One region of the Streptosporangium sandarakinum genome, then DNA from elsewhere that is predicted to be linked to it. Evidence: riboswitches for the same ligand, from Rfam matches in the RefSeq annotation. Region 1 holds a riboswitch; each other region holds the start of a gene.

Evidence for each region. A riboswitch is a leader RNA that binds a small molecule or an ion and turns the genes downstream of it on or off. The one in region 1 is predicted to bind cyclic di-AMP.
Region 2: linked by a shared signal. The riboswitch ahead of ACQP10_RS36670 (C40 family peptidase) and the one ahead of ACQP10_RS13990 (CHAP domain-containing protein) in region 1 are both predicted to bind cyclic di-AMP.
Region 3: linked by a shared signal. The riboswitch ahead of ACQP10_RS18320 (glycoside hydrolase family 25 protein) and the one ahead of ACQP10_RS13990 (CHAP domain-containing protein) in region 1 are both predicted to bind cyclic di-AMP.
Region 4: linked by a shared signal. The riboswitch ahead of ACQP10_RS29040 (coiled-coil domain-containing protein) and the one ahead of ACQP10_RS13990 (CHAP domain-containing protein) in region 1 are both predicted to bind cyclic di-AMP.

What each region holds. Positions count from the first base shown of each region.
Region 1 is NZ_CP192034.1:3,035,731-3,037,924, forward strand. It holds gene ACQP10_RS13990 (CHAP domain-containing protein) at 532-1,212, opposite strand; cyclic di-AMP (ydaO/yuaA leader) riboswitch at 1,231-1,368, opposite strand; gene ACQP10_RS13995 (hypothetical protein) at 1,871-2,194, shown strand, end outside.
Region 2 is NZ_CP192034.1:7,993,040-7,995,233, reverse strand. It holds gene ACQP10_RS36675 (LuxR C-terminal-related transcriptional regulator) at 1-132, shown strand, start outside; gene ACQP10_RS36670 (C40 family peptidase) at 219-1,259, opposite strand; cyclic di-AMP (ydaO/yuaA leader) riboswitch at 1,274-1,427, opposite strand; gene ACQP10_RS36665 (amino-acid N-acetyltransferase) at 1,766-2,194, shown strand, end outside.
Region 3 is NZ_CP192034.1:3,962,187-3,964,380, forward strand. It holds cyclic di-AMP (ydaO/yuaA leader) riboswitch at 1,027-1,174, shown strand; gene ACQP10_RS18320 (glycoside hydrolase family 25 protein) at 1,186-1,935, shown strand; gene ACQP10_RS18325 (cytochrome P450) at 1,939-2,194, opposite strand, start outside.
Region 4 is NZ_CP192034.1:6,303,907-6,306,100, forward strand. It holds gene ACQP10_RS29030 (DeoR/GlpR family DNA-binding transcription regulator) at 1-27, shown strand, start outside; gene galT (galactose-1-phosphate uridylyltransferase) at 24-1,103, shown strand; cyclic di-AMP (ydaO/yuaA leader) riboswitch at 1,199-1,335, shown strand; gene ACQP10_RS29040 (coiled-coil domain-containing protein) at 1,377-2,194, shown strand, end outside.

The DNA.
Region 1 (2,194 bases):
GATCGGCGATGGGTGGCGCGCAGGCCACTTTTGGGAGCGCTCCCACGAAGACTGGACGATGGGCAACCGGCGCGTCAATATGCCGAAACGTAACCGTTACATCGCGGGGTTTCCAGGGCGGTGAATGGTCATTAAGGTGACAAAATACGTGATCAGGTGTTTGGGAGCGCTCCCACCCCAACTCGGCACGGCGCGGCGAACGCCCGCCGACCCGGGACCATCCGGCACGTCAGGGACCGTCCGGCCCGGTCCCGTGGCGCGGGCGACCTCGGCGGAAAGCGATTTACGGCGGCGCGTGGACGGGTGCTCGCGGCGGGCCCATGACCGGGCGCCCCGGAGGACGCGTGGACGGGTGTTCACGGCGGTGCGCCCCGGCCGGGTGAAGGGCCGGTAAAAGCGTCGGGAAAAGCCGAGACGGCGACCCGGTCGTACCGGGTCGCCGTCTGGTGGCCCCCGCCGCCCCTGGAGGAGTGGGGTGGCGGGGAGGGGGTGAGGGAAGGGGGAGGGGGCTGAGAAGCCGTGAGGCGCCCGTCAGTCGTTGTAGTCCGGGTAACCGTAACCGTCGACCTGGGAGACCGGCCGGACGCGCTCCTCGACCTTGCCGTTGCCGGTGTTGCCCTCGATCGTGGTGATCGTGCCGTCGCCGTTGTCCTTCTTGACGAGGCCGACGTGGTCGATGGCGTCGATGTCGTTGCTGCCGCCCCAGTCGAAGAAGACCACGGCGCCGGGCTTCGGGGTCTGGCCCCAGCGCCCGTTGTCGGCGAACCACTTGGCGTAGGAGACGGTGTAGGCGTCCCAGCCCACGGTGTGCCGGGCGCCGGCCTGCTCGCCGACCCAGGAGACGAACATCGCGCACCAGGGGGCGTTGGCGTAGTCCTGGGTCCTGCCGCCGTCACGGGCGACGGTCTCCTTGGCGCGCTCGCTGGAGACGTACCAGTCCTGGAACTTGGTGCCGCCACCGGCGGCGTTCTCCGAGATGCCGATCTGCTTGGCGGCGATGTCGAGAACCCGCTGGGCGCTGGCCTTGGGCAGGCTCTGGGCCTGGGCCTCGGCATTGGTGTTCTTGCTGACGGATTCGGCCTGCGGGCCGGAGACGTGGCTGTCGGCGAGGGCGGGAACGGTGGTGGCGGCTCCGCCGGCGAGGACGATGGACGCACCCACGAGGACGCGGGCCAGGTTGTGCTTCTTGGGGGTGAGGCGGTTCTTGGCCATGCGGGGGTTCGACTCCTTGCTTCGCTTCCATACCGCCTACCGGGTTAGCTGACGGGTTCGGGCTGGGAAGTGCCCTACGGCGCGCGAAGGCGCTGATTCACCCCAGAAATTGGTTCCCCGGTTCCGCGAGAGCCGCGGATTCGGCGGCCGCGCTCATCGACCAATGGATCGATTGCGATGATGCGCGGTCGGGCAATGTGCCGGTGAGATACGGGTCTGTGGACCTCGGTACTCACCGCGAACGAGTAGAACGTACGTGCTGCTCCACGCCGATTGCAAGCTCTTGCATTGCCCTGACTTGGGAAAACACCGGTTTTCGATGATCGTCGACTTCCCGGTACGAAGATCGGGGACTTCGGGGCCGAGACTTTCGCAAGAGCCGGAAACCCTTGCTGCGCAGGGGTTTCCGCATTGCGGAGCCGGTGGGACACGGGCGTGCCGGACGATTTCTCCCGGCTGTAACCTTCCTCAAGGTAGATCTTTTTAAAGAGGGTTTGTTTTACCTGTTCAGCGCCCTCCCCAGGCGTCATATGAGCGGTGCGCGGACCCCGCGCCGGGCCCTCCGAGACCCGTGCCGGTCCCCGCGCATCCCCGCGTGTTCCGATGTTCACCCGCGGTTCCCGGCCGCGTAAGGCGCCCCGGTTACGGTGAGGCGATCGTGAACGGGTCATCGCCCGGCGTGGAGGAGGGGCGGGACCACGCGCGGGAACAGCCTTCGGCCGTCGCCTGGGCGGAGTCCCCCCTGCAACTGCTCTGCGTGGTCGAGGCATGCCACGCCGGGCTGCTCGGCGCCCACGTCAGGGTGATGTCCCGCGCCGGGTCGCGCCCGCTGGCCGCCACCCGCCGGGAACTGGCCCGCCTCGCCCTCCCCGCGGGCATGGAGCAGGCCCGCCCGGCGCCCGGACCGCCCAAGCCCCGGCGGGGCGCGACCTGGGTGATCGGCGACGCCTTCTCCGGCCGGGTCCAGGCCCGCTGGCTCACC
Region 2 (2,194 bases), 3.3 Mb from region 1:
GACAGGGTGGGCCGCCGCCTCGACATCAGCGGCAGGACGGTCCGGCGCAGGCTGCGCGGGATCTGCGACCGCATCGGCGTGGCGACCGCGATCGAGGCCGTGGCCTGGGCCGCCCGCCGCCGCCTGATCTGACGTCCTACGCCCGGCTGGCTCAGCCGTGGACCCGGCCGGGTTCGGCCGTACGTCCGGCCGGGTTCGATCCGTACGTCCGGCCGGGTTCAGTCGGCGACGCGCACGCCCCCGGCGAAGGGCCGGTTGCCCATGGGCGCGATGCGGACCACGTCGCCGGTCTGCGGGGCGTGGATCATCAGGCCGGCGCCGACGTAGATCCCGACGTGGTGCAGGTCGCTGTAGAAGAAGACCAGGTCGCCGGGGCGCAGGTCGTCCCGGGAGACGTGGGTGCCGGCGGTCCACTGGTCACCGGTGTAGTGGGGCAGGCTGATGCCGACCTTCTGGTAGGCCCACATGACCAGGCCCGAGCAGTCGAAGGAGTTGGGCCCCTCGGCGCCCCAGACGTACGGCTTGAGCTGCTGGGTGAGCGCCCAGCGCACCGCCTCGGCGGCCTTGCCCTGGCCCACGATCGGAACGCTGAGCCTGGTGGCCCGGCCGCGCATGTTCTCGGCGCGGTCGCGGACCTCCCGGTAGAGGCTGCCCTCCAACTTGCCGACCAGGCGCTCGATCTTGGAGCGCTTGTCGCCGAGCTCCCCCAGGAGCTTCTTGACCTCGGCGGACCGGGCGGTGGCGCCGGCCCGGGCCTGCTCGGCGACCTTGAGCGCCCGGGCGACCTGGGCGACCTCCTCGCTCTGCCGCTGCTGGAGGGCGTAGCTGGTGGTGGCCTGGTCGAGGAAGGAGTCGGGGTCGCTCGACTGGGTGAAGGCGAGCGTGGAGCCCAGGCCCCCCGACATGTAGGCGCTCTGCGCGAGGAGGGTGGCCTTGGCGCGCCGGGACTCCAGCTCCGCCTCGCTGGCGGACAGGTTCTTCTTGGCCACCTCGGCGGCGCGCTGCGCCTGCTTGAGCTTCACCCGCGCGCCGTTGTACTGCTCGCTGAGCGTCTCGACCTCGACGTGGAGCTTCTCGACCTGCTTGGCGAGCTGCTGGAGGTCGGGCTTCGGGTCCGCGCCGGCGGACGTCAAGGGGGCGCCGACGGCGAGGAGGGTGAGCGCCAACCCGATGAACGCCGCCCGGCCGGGAAGGCGGCGGGAGGCGTGCTCCCGCATCGGGACGTGTCCGGCCGGACGCCTACTGCCACGGCTCGGCATGCGCTTCACCAACAGGCTCCTCTCGTGGCCGCCTACCGGGTTAGCTGTCGGGTTCGGGCCGGAGGCAGCCCTACCGAGCGCGCCGGTGGCGGCTCGGATTCACCCCTGGGGACGCGTGGAGGGTGGGTCCCCGGCTCCCCGGGTCCGGGGATTCGGCGGGTCAGCTTTTCGGGGGACGCTGACATCGAGCACGGACATTAGTGCAATTGGAGGTTCATGCTCAACCAGAACCACAAACTCGGTAGAGCTTTCACAACCGGAAAGTCACGGGCAGATCACATACTTTCATGATCCAGGTACCTGTCAACCTGGACCTATGCCGCTCCGAGCGGCATACCGCCTATGTCATCGCAGTTCCCGGTCCATGCCGAGGGTGAATGGCCGCCGTCACCGGCGTTTCCGGCCGGGCGGGACGGCGGTGACGCCGTGCGCCGGGCGGTGCCGTTGTGACCGAAGTTACGGCTGGACCGTAATGGGGGTACGCCGAGGACGTACGCTGATCGGTCATGGAGCAGGTTGCAGGACACTCCCCGGCGCCGGGGGCCCGGGAGGGCGAAACCGGGACGACGGCCGGGTCCGCCGGGTTCGCTGGCATCACGGTCCGCCGCGCCCGCACGCCGGACGTGCGGGCGATCCGGCGGCTGGTCGACACCTACGGCGGCGCCGGGCCGCGGCTGCTGGAGAAGGCCACGGTCACCCTGTACGAGGACGTCCAGGAGTTCTGGGTGGCCGAGCGGGACGGGGCCGTCGTGGGCTGCGGGGCGCTGCACGTCCTGTGGGAGGACCTCGCCGAGATCCGCACCGTCGCCGTCGATCCGGAGTGCCGGGGCCGGGGCATCGGCCATCTGATCGTCTCGGCGCTGATCCGCACGGCCGGCGAGCTCGGCCTGCGGAGGGTCTTCTGCCTCACCTTCGAGGTGGACTTCTTCACCCGC
Region 3 (2,194 bases), 930 kb from region 1:
CGCGCGGCGGCCTCCGGCGTACGGCGTGCCGCGGCGTGCCGCCGCTCCCCCGCCGGGCGCGGCCGTCCAGCGCCTCCGCCGCGCCCGCCCGGGGCCGTACGAGACGGGGCTTCAGCTCGCGGACGACCATGACCCTGCCGGGTGCGGAGGACGGCGTGCGGGCGGCCCGTGGCGGGTGGACGACCGCCGTGCCGCGCGGGGCGAGCGACGGCGCGGGCGCCTGGGCCGCCATGACGGAGGGCCGGTCGGCCACCGGGGACCAGCCGGAGGACCAGACGCCGAGCCCGGCGGCCACCAGGAAGGCGCCGATCAGCGCGGGGCGCAGCATCCGGTCGCGCCGGGGACGCGGACCCGTCCAGGAACGCGGCGGCTCCTCGCGCGGGGAGCGCGACCTGGCCGAGGTGGCGATGCCGGCGTCCACCAGCGACCCGTGCACGAAGGGGTCCCCGGGGTTCTGCGCCGGGCCGTCGTACCGGGCCGCGGGGCGGACCGGCGGACGGGCCGGGGACGCGGCGGGTCCGGACGAGGTGTCCGGGGGCCCGCCGTACGGCCTGCGACCGCGGGGACCCGCACCGGGTCCGCGCCCGCGGGCCGGATCGTGGTCATCCTGCATCTCGCCTCCCCGTCGCCGGAACCGATCCGCCCTCCAGCCTGCCGAACATCACCGCCCGTACGCGTCAGGTAACGGCGTGCTCTTACGGAGCTGTTACCAAGGGGACACCACGAATCCCCATAGACCGGACGTCATGGACGGGGTCGCCGTCGGCGGCGACCACCCGGGAGCCCGGCCGCCACGGCGGGCGGCCCGGTCTCCGGCCGGTCCGCGCGGTGAGGCGTCAAGTTTTTACCATGGGCCCGGATCCCCGGCGGCCACGGCGGTCCGGAGCCCGCGGAAACCCCGGCGCATCCCGCTCCACCCCAGGTCACTTGCCCTTTCCGTGGGGCGGCGCATACCTTTGGTCATCGCGGCCCGAGAGCCGCTTCATTGACCGGACCCGACGCCGTCCTGTGGCGATACCCGCCGACGGCGTACGGACGCCGAATCCGCGCCTTCTCAGCGGAACCGGGGACCCACCTTTCCGGGGTGAATCGGACGCCCTCCATCAGCGCGCCCGTAGGGCACTTCCAGGCCCGAACCCGTCAGCTAACCCGGTAGGCGACATGGAAGCAAGGAGTCGACACCCCATGCGCAACCCCCGGATCAGCAGGTTCGGAAACCGCCTCGGCCTGGCCCTCGCGGGCACGGTCCTGGCCGGTGCCGCCGTCGGCGGCGCCGTCCCCACCGCGGCCCTGGCCTCGTCCGCCGGGCACGCCACGGCCGCCCAGCACGTCTCCCAGCAGGAGGCGCATCCGCTCACGTACGGCCTGGACATCTCCAACTACGAACCCACGTACGACTGGAACGCCAGCTCCGCCCAGTTCGGCATCATCAAGGCCACCGAGGGCACGGGATTCCGCGACGGCTCCTTCGCCCGGCACTGGAGCGAGCTGGGCAAGAAGGGCATCGTGCGCGGGGCGTACCACTTCGGTCACCCGGGCAACGACCCGATCGCCGAGGCCGACCACTTCCTGTCCGTCGTGAACGCGCAGCCCGCCAAGCGCGGCGACCTGCTCGTCCTGGACCTGGAGGCCACCGACGGCCGCTCCGTCGAGGAGGTCAACGCCTGGGCCAAGACCTGGCTGTCGTACGTGAAGGACAAGACCGGCGTCACGCCGATGTTCTACAGCGGCCTGAACTTCGCCGAGACCTACGGCAGGGGGCTGGAGCAGTACCCGCTGTGGGTGGCCGCGTACAGCATGGACAAGGGCGCCATCACGCCGCCGGCCGACTGGAAGACGTGGACGATCCACCAGTACACGGAGTCGCCCATCGACCAGAACGTCTCCGCGCTGAGCCCGGACCAGCTCCGCGCCCTGGGCCGCCAGACGGCCTGACGGTCAGGCGTCCCAGGTGACCGGGAGGCTCCTCACCCCGAAGATGTCCGCGATCTCCGGGCGCAGGGAGACCTCCTCGGCCGGTACGGCCAGGCGCAGCGTCGGGAAGCGGCCGACCAGCGCGGGGAACGCCACCCGCATCTCGACGCGGGCCAGCTGCTGACCCAGGCACTGGTGGACGCCGTGTCCGAACGCCACGTGCCCGCCCTCCTCCCTGCGGAGGTCGAGCACGTGGGGGTCGGTGAAGCGCTCGGGGTCG
Region 4 (2,194 bases), 3.3 Mb from region 1:
CAGCGGAACGAGACGGCGACCCGATGAAACGCACGATCACCCACCTGGCCGACGGCCGCGAACTGCTCTACTTCGACCGGCGGGACGACGCCGACCGGAGCGCGGCCGACCTGCGCGACCTGCCGCCCCGTCCCCCCGCCTCCGAGCTGCGCTACGACCCGCTCACCGAGGAGTGGATCGCGGTGGCCGGGCACCGCCAGAGCCGCACGTTCCTGCCGCCGGCCGACGAGTGCCCGCTGTGCCCCTCGGCTCCCGGCAGGCTCACCGAGATCCCCTCGCCCGACTACGACGTGGTGGTCTTCGAGAACCGCTTCCCGTCCTTCTCCGGCCAGCCGGTCGGCACCGCCCCCGTCGGCGGGCTGAGCGAGGTCCGCCCGGGGACCGGGCGGTGCGAGGTGGTGTGCTTCACCTCCGACCACGACTCCTCCTTCTCCCGGCTCTCCCCCGAGCAGGTCGAGCTGGTCATGGAGGCGTGGATCGACCGTACGGCGGAGCTGTCGGCGCTACCCGGGGTGGAGCAGGTCTTCTGCTTCGAGAACCGGGGCCCCGAGATCGGCATCACCCTGGCTCACCCGCACGGCCAGATCTACGCCTACCCCTACGTGACCCCCCGGACCCGGCTGTCCCTGCGGGCGGCCGAGCGGCACCGGAGGCGGACCGGCCGCGACCTGTTCGCCGACGTGCTCACCGCCGAGCGGGAGGCGGGCGTCCGCGTGGTCGCCGCCAACGAGCACTGGACGGCGTTCGTGCCGGCCGCGGCGCGCTGGCCGGTCGAGGTCCACCTCTACCCCCACCGCCGGGTGCCCGACCTGGGCTCGCTGGAGGCCGACGAGCGGGCGGCGTTCGGCCCCCTGTACACCCGGGTGCTTCGCGCCCTGGACGGGCTCTTCGGCGTGCCGCTGCCGTACGTGGCGGCCTGGCACCAGGCGCCGGTGCACACCGGCCGGGACCTGTCGTACGCCCACCTGGAGGTGTTCAGCATCCGCCGGGCGCCCGACAAGCTGAAGTATCTGGCCGGGTCGGAGTCGGCCATGGGCGCCTTCGTGAACGACGTCCTGCCGGAGGACACGGCCCGCCGCCTGCGGTCCCTGGCCGAGGGGTGAGCCGAAGGGTGAGCCGAGGGGTGATCGGCGTCCGGTCACGGAACGGGGTCGCGTGACCATCCGTTTACCATTGCTATCCTCACCCATTGGACTTTATGTCCGATATGCCTAATTCCGGGTGCGTCGCCCGGAAGCCGGGGAACCACCGCACCCGGGGTGAATCCACTTCGGTGGAAGGGCTCTCTCCCGCCCGAACCCGTCAGCTAACCCGGTAGGCGGTAGGAGAGGAGAGCCGTGGCGGCCCCGTCCCCCACGTCCCGTCGCCGTGCGGCCATGACCGTCTCCGCGGTCTCCGCCCTGGCGTTCGTCCTCGGCGGCGGACCCGCCGGCGCCGACCCCAAGCCGTCCGAGTCCGAGCTGCGCGCCGACCTCGCCAAGCTCACCAAGAAGGTCGACGGGCTCATCGAGGACTACGCGGCCAAGCGGGAGTCACTGCGCAGGGCCCGGCAGGCCGAGAGCCGGGCCAGGACCGCCCTGACCGAGGCGGAGCACGCCTACACCGAGGCCAGGGAGCAGGTCGCGGACATCGCCCGGCTCCAATACCAGGGCAGCGGCGGCCTGCCCGCCCTGCTGTTCGCCCCCCAGCCGGACGGCGCGGCGGTCACCGCGCAGCTCGCCGCCCAGCAGGGTGCCCACCTGCGGACCTTCGCCCAGAGCCGGGACCTGCGCAGGCGGGCGGCCGAGGAGGCCACCCGGCTCACCGGCCGGATCGCCGAGGAGGGCGAGGCCGTGGCCGCCCGGCGCCGCGACGCCGAGAAGGCCATCGCGGACGTCAAACGGAAGCTCGACGCGCTCGTCCCCGTGGGCTCGGGTCGCCGCGCCGACGGCAGCTGGGCGCCCCAGCTGCCCGCCGGCTCCGACAACATCACCGACCGCACCCGGATCATGCGCGGGGCGGTCGGGAAGCGGTTCACCCTCCCCCACGAGGTCGGCTGCTACCGCTCGGAGAACGACGGCGGCGAACACCCGCTGGGCCGGGCCTGCGACTTCATGATGAGCGCCGGCGGCTCGACGCCCACGGCGGAGCACGTCGCGCTCGGCGACGAGATCGCCGCCTGGGTCCTCAAGAACAGGGCGCGGCTCGGGGTCAA